2 linked regions of the Bombiscardovia apis genome follow. Each later gene encodes a partner of the first gene's protein in a complex. Links are inferred from orthologs where the notes say so. Each region holds a gene or a part of one and is shown in the gene's direction. Other genes may lie near its edges.

Evidence for each region.
Region 2: the proteins of R8377_RS03365 (region 1) and uvrB are in contact, whole or in part, in a crystal structure (PDB 7EGT), measured with the Thermus thermophilus proteins. The link is inferred for Bombiscardovia apis from one-to-one orthologs. Residues at the interface, in WP_096412145.1 of Thermus thermophilus: His654, Arg656, Phe657, Gln666, Asp668, Glu669, Lys680, Arg681, Leu682, Ser683, Lys685, Tyr686, Ala687; in WP_096411307.1 of Thermus thermophilus: Glu23, Leu25, Arg26, Asp27, Gly28, Glu29, Arg30, Phe31, Arg55, Glu326, Asp327, Phe328, Glu379, Ser382, Gln383, His398, Gly400, Arg401.

Annotation. Positions count from the first base shown.
Region 1 is NZ_AP026800.1:887,538-890,798, forward strand. What follows is about bases 7-3,196. They hold R8377_RS03365 (UvrD-helicase domain-containing protein), read left to right. Parts: upstream 7-350; coding sequence 351-2,996; downstream 2,997-3,196. Other genes in these bases: R8377_RS03360 (hypothetical protein), read left to right, coding at 7-186; R8377_RS03370 (CAP domain-containing protein), read right to left, coding at 3,098-3,196. Also shown: more of R8377_RS03360, read left to right, coding at 1-6; more of R8377_RS03370, read right to left, coding at 3,197-3,261. UniProt on the Escherichia coli protein: A helicase with DNA-dependent ATPase activity. Unwinds DNA duplexes with 3'-5' polarity. Translocates on single-stranded DNA with 3'-5' polarity. Initiates unwinding more efficiently from a nicked substrate than double-stranded DNA.
Region 2 is NZ_AP026800.1:781,747-784,751, forward strand. The notes cover bases 1-2,934. They hold uvrB (excinuclease ABC subunit UvrB), read left to right. Parts: upstream 1-378; coding sequence 379-2,490; downstream 2,491-2,934. Other genes in these bases: coaE (dephospho-CoA kinase), read left to right, coding at 1-331; R8377_RS02950 (TerC family protein), read left to right, coding at 2,576-2,934. In the rest of the region: more of R8377_RS02950, read left to right, coding at 2,935-3,005. UniProt on the Escherichia coli protein: The UvrABC repair system catalyzes the recognition and processing of DNA lesions. A damage recognition complex composed of 2 UvrA and 2 UvrB subunits scans DNA for abnormalities.

The DNA of each region.
Region 1 (3,261 bases):
GGGGAGAAGATTTCCGACGCTGCCGAGAATGTTAAGGACAAAATGTCTGACGCTGCTGAGAACGCCAAAGACAAGATGTCTGATGCGACCGACAAGGCTAAGGCAGATGCAAATGTTGGCAAAGCCAAGGTCGAGCAAAGTGCGACCGACGCTAAGAACAAAGCTAAGGAACAAATGAACAAGTAGTTCTTGTTTATTGTTTCGCCCCGGAAGGGTTCATCCTCTTCCGGGGCTTTTCTTTGCCGAGGGTGTGGCAATATGACCTTCGTATGTGCTACAAATGAAAGCCCGGCAGCTTTTACAAGCTACCACTTTGCTGACACCATTAAGCGCGTATTGAGGGGCTCGAAGTGTTTGAAGAAGCAGACATGATCCAACGCAGTGCGGACGACCTTCTGGCTGGTCTCAATCCCCAGCAGTCTCAGGCGGTGCAATATCGAGGCCCTGCCCTCCTTATTGGCGCAGGTGCAGGTTCAGGTAAGACTCGTGTGCTTACCCGCCGTATAGCGTGGATTCTGAGCCAGTTTGGAGCTTGGCCCAGCCAGGTGCTCGCCATTACTTTTACTAATAAGGCCGCTGCTGAAATGAGGGAGCGTCTAGGGCAGCTCATCGGCCCCGTTGCAGAGCGGATGTGGGTTTCAACCTTCCACTCGGCATGTGTGCGCATTCTACGCCGTGATGGCAAGGAAATCGGCCTCAAGTCGGGGTTCTCCATCTATGACTCGGGCGATTCTGAGCGTTTAATCAAACTCATTGGCAAAGATCTTAACGTCGATTTGAAGCGTTATACTCCGCGTAGCATCCTCTCGCACATCTCGGACTACAAAAATAACCTGCAAGGTTGGCAGGAACAACTCAAGACCTTTGCGCCCGATTACAAGCCAGGGCAGAGAGGGCAGCAAATTAGCTCACGCTTTGGCAATGAAGAAGAGCTCTATTCGGTCTTTTACGCTGAGTATGAGTACCGCTTGGGACAGGCGAACGCGGTAGATTTCGATGACTTAATCGTGCGTACCGTAGAGCTTTTGCGGCAATCTCCCTTGGTAGCCCAGTACTACCACCATAAGTTCCGCTATATTCTGGTCGACGAGTATCAGGACACCAACCACGCACAATACGTGCTCTTGCGCGAGCTGGCCGGAGCTGACAGTGCCGAAGAGCGAGCTAAAGCCCAAGAGGAGGCTCAAGCAGACAGGCCTGTAGCAGCTGGTAGGGAAGGTCAGGCTTGGATTACCGTTGTGGGTGATTCCGACCAGTCAATCTACGCCTTCCGCGGTGCAGATATTAGCAACATTCGCGACTTCGAGAAGGACTTTCCGGGCGCGAAAACCATCATGCTCGAGCAGAACTATCGTTCTACGCAAACCATTTTGGACGCAGCCAACGCGGTCATCTCGAAGAACACTTCGCGCACCCCTAAAAAGCTCTGGACAGCGCTAGGCAAGGGTGAGCCCATTGTGGGTTATGCTGCCGATAATGCTCAGCAAGAAGCCGCTTGGATTGGTACCGAGATTGCTCGTCTACGGGCCGAAGAAAGCATCCTCTATTCGGATATGGCTATTATGTATCGTGCCAATGCGCAATCACGAGCCTTAGAGGAAGCCCTCATTAACGCTGGCTTGCCCTACCAGTTGGTAGGTGGCACTAAATTCTACGAGCGTCGCGAAGTCAAAGATGCTCTGGCGTATTTGCATGCTATTGCCAACCCCGATGATGACGTTAACCTGCGCCGTATTCTCAATGTGCCCAAGCGTGGTTTAGGAGCTCGGGCTGAGGCGCTTATCAGCATGTACTCTGATGCTCACAATGCTAGCTTCTGGAGTGGGATTGAGCATTACGAGCAGATTGATGGTATTCCAACACTTACGGCTAAGAAGCTGGAGAGTTTCCGTACTCTCATGCATGAGCTGACGAATTTCGTGTCTGAACATGACAATAAGCCATCCGAAATAGTGGCTGAGGTACTCGATGCCTCTGGCATGCTGGCTGAACTGCGTAAGTCCACTGACCCGCAAGACGCATCCCGAGTCGAGAATCTTTCTCAGTTGCAGTCGGTAGCCGCTGAGTTTGAGCAGAAAACGCCTGATGCCACTCTTGCTGGATTCTTGGAGACTACGGCCCTCGTAGCCGATTCCGACCAGCTGCCGGGCATTAACGAAGAAAGCGGCAAGGTTACCTTGATGACTCTTCACACCGCGAAGGGCTTGGAGTATCCGGTGGTCTTCTTAACGGGTATGGAGCAGGGGACCTTCCCTCATTCACGATCCTTGGAAGACGAGGGTGAGTTGGAAGAAGAGCGTCGTCTAGCCTATGTGGGCATTACTCGTGCCAAGCAGCGCCTATATTTGACTCGTGCTACTGTGCGAGCTCAATGGGGCCAAGCTAATGAGATGCTAGCCAGCCAGTTCTTAGACGACGTTCCTGAGGATTTGATTGATTGGAAACGTCGCCAGTCCAGCGTTGAGCGCATGCAGAGCGGCTGGGGCTCAGGCGGAAGCGATGATGAATTCGGCAGCTTTGAAGACGATGAATTCGGTTCTTCATCTACCTTCGGATCTTCTCAATCTTATGGGCGTTCCAGTTCTTCGAGTTCCTCACGATCTTACGGGACGTCCTATGGGTCGTACGGCTCACGCTCAGGTTCTGCTTCAGGTTCTTCCTATGGTGGATCGTCAAGCTCGCGCCGCTACGGCAGCTCGTCTTCAAGTCGAGGTGGATACTCCAGCAGTTATGGCTCTAAGTCATCAAGCAAGAGCGGCCGAGTTACGACGAAGCGTACACAACCCACAAGGTCTGTGGTAGCTGCGCAGCCATCGGGATCCAAACTTAACATTGCAGACTTCCATCATGGAGATAAGGTCGCCCACGATCAGTATGGTTTGGGCACAGTAATCGACGTGCAAGACAAGGGCAATAACTCTGTCTTAACTGTGGACTTTGGCTCAGACGGTGTTAAACGGCTCATGCTGCGTGTAGCTCCGATCGAAAAGCTCTAAAAACTATGTAGCACTTACAGGGTGCAAGCGCATATAAGAAAAGGGCCGGGGACTGGTTGAACAGTCCCCGGCCCTTTTCTAGCTATAAGAGGCTAAAAGCCCTAACGTGCCTGACGGCGCAGAGTGAAAGCACCGGCTGCGATTAAGAACAAGCCCAAAGCCAAAGCTCCTACACCCAAGACGTTGCTTCCGGTCTTAGCCAACTGTCTACGAGCTGGATCAGCTGTGCTGGCAGAAGGAGAAGCTGTGTTGTTGGAAAGAGTCG
Region 2 (3,005 bases), 110 kb from region 1 along the record:
TGCCCGCTTAGAAGAGCCTTGGATGGATACTGCCAGTGTTGTCGTTCACGACGTTCCACTGCTGGCAAGTGTATATCAAACAATTCCGTTTTCTTTTGATTTCATCATTACGGTTGAAGCTCCCGAGACTACCCGAATTGCGCGGATGGTGAACGAGCGGCATATGACGCAGGCTCAAGCTGTTGCAAGAGTGGCGAATCAAGCCAGTCAAGCGGACAGGGAGCGTTTGGCTGACATTGTTATCGATGCCTCCCAGCCTATCGAACAAATGTTCGACTGTGTTGATAGAATATATGTACAATTACAGCAGCAAGCTCAACTGCGTCTGTAGTTAAGGGTGCTGGGCACTGACTGTTGGAAGAGGAGCTAAGGAGTGGCATGGGGTTTAATATAGAACGTACGGAAAAACCGTTCGTGGTGAAGTCACCCTACCAGCCGTCCGGTGACCAGCCTCAGGCCATCAATGAGCTGGCCAGTCGAATTGAAAACGGCGAAAACGATGTGGTGCTCATGGGTGCCACGGGTACTGGTAAAACTGCTACTACGGCTTGGATGATTGAGAAGTTGCAGCGTCCTACGCTAATTCTGGAACCTAACAAAACGCTGGCTGCTCAGTTGTGCGCTGAATTCCGTGAGCTCATGCCCGATAATGCTGTCTCGTACTTCGTCTCCTACTACGATTACTACCAGCCTGAGGCCTATATTCCTCAGACTGATACGTATATCGAGAAGGATTCCAATATCAACGACGATGTGGAGCGTCTGCGGCACGCTGCCACTGCAAATCTCTTGACTCGCAGGGACTGTGTGGTTGTCGCCACCGTCTCCTGTATTTATGGTTTGGGTACTCCTGAGGAGTATGCGGGTCGTATGCTCTTCTTGCGTGAAGGTCAGCAGATAAGTCGAGATGAGCTCTTGCGCCAGTTTGTGAACATGCAATACAAGCGCAACGATATTGCTTTTACTCGTGGTACTTTCCGCGTGCGCGGAGACACAGTCGAGATTATCCCCGTATACGAGGAACTGGCTGTACGCATCGAGTTTTTTGGAGATGAAATCGACCGTATATCGACTCTCCATCCCTTAACGGGTGATGAAATAGCTCACGAGAGCGAAGTGCATATTTTCCCGGCTTCTCACTACGTGGCCGGGCCTGATCGTATGCAACGGGCTTTGAAGAGTATTAAAGAAGAGCTTGACTGGAGGGTTGGGCAGCTACGCAAGGAAGGCCATGAGCTGGAGGCCCAGCGTCTCACTATGCGTACCACTTACGACTTGGAGATGCTCACTCAAATTGGCACCTGTTCAGGAGTTGAAAATTACTCCCGTCATTTCGATGGGCGTGAGCCAGGAACAGCCCCGCATACGCTTCTAGACTTCTTCCCAGACGACTTTTTGCTGGTCATCGACGAGTCCCATGTGACGGTGCCTCAGATTGGTGCCATGTATGAAGGCGATGCTTCTCGTAAGCGTACCTTGGTTGAGCATGGTTTCCGTCTGCCTTCCGCTATGGATAACCGCCCGCTGAAATGGCCAGAATTCCTGAACAAGGTTGGACAGACCATATACTTGTCGGCAACTCCGGGCGATTATGAGATGGGCTTGTCTGATGGGGTAGTGGAGCAGATTATTCGCCCCACGGGCCTGCTAGACCCTCAGATTGAGGTTCGCCCAGTCAAGGGTCAGGTTGACGACCTGTTAGCAGAGATTAAGGATCGCGTGGCCAAGCACGAGCGTGTCTTGGTAACGACTCTCACTAAGAAGATGGCTGAAGACCTCACAGACTACTTGCTTGAGCGTGATATCAAGGTGGAGTATTTGCACTCAGATGTTGATACCCTGCGCCGCGTTGAGCTCTTAAGGGAACTGCGTGAGGGCAAGATAGATGTCATTGTTGGCATCAACCTCTTGCGTGAGGGCTTAGATTTGCCTGAGGTATCGTTGGTGGCCATTTTGGATGCTGATAAGGAAGGTTTCTTGCGCTCCTATCGCTCACTTATTCAGACTATTGGTCGTGCGGCTCGAAACGTATCAGGCACAGTCATCATGTATGCAGATGCGCAGACCGACTCCATGAAAAAGGCTATTGACGAGACGGACCGCCGCCGAGCTAAGCAGATTGCTTACAATAAGGAGCACGGTGTCGATCCCAAGCCACTGATTAAGAAGATTTCTGATGTCAACGATATGTTGGCCAAAGAAGACATTGACACACAGACTCTTTTGGAGGGCGGTTATCGCAATGCCGGCAAGGCTGGAAACTCACACTTGGGAGTCCCCAGTTTTGACAAGGACGAGGCTGACAAGCGTCATCAAGAGATTCTGCAGGCTGGTCTACCAGCTCAAGACTTGGCTGATTTGATTCGTCAACTTAGTGATCAGATGCATACCGCCGCTGAGCAGCTGCAATTCGAACTGGCAGCTCGCCTACGAGACGAAGTACGCGATTTGAAGAAGGAACTGCGGCAGATGGCGGAAGCCAGCAAATAGCAGTGTGGTTAAAACATTGGCTATGTAATACAGCAGACAGGGCTCAATGTGGGCCCTGTCTTAAATGGCATATAGAGTGAAAGCTATGTCTGAGACCCCTCTTGCCTTTATGGTTATAACCCTGATTGTTCTCGCCGTATTCTTCGTTGTTGACTTGTTTGTCATCGGCCGTAAACCGCATGTGCCCTCTACTAAAGAGTGTGTGCAACACATTGTCTTCTTCGTTGCAGCTGCCCTCATTTTTGGGGCCATACTCTGGCTTATTGCCGGCCCTCAGTCCGCTATTGAATTCTACTCTGGCTGGCTCACCGAATATTCGCTCAGCATCGATAACCTCTTCGTATTTGTCATCATCATGAGCAACTTCGCCGTGCCTAGAGACCTGCAAAAATATGTGTTGAGTGTGGGAATCACTATAGCGTTGGTCTTGCGGGGCATTTTTATTCTTGTCGGCGTTACGCTGATTACCAAGTTCACATGGGTTTTCTTTATCTTCGGCGCTTTCCTGCTTTATA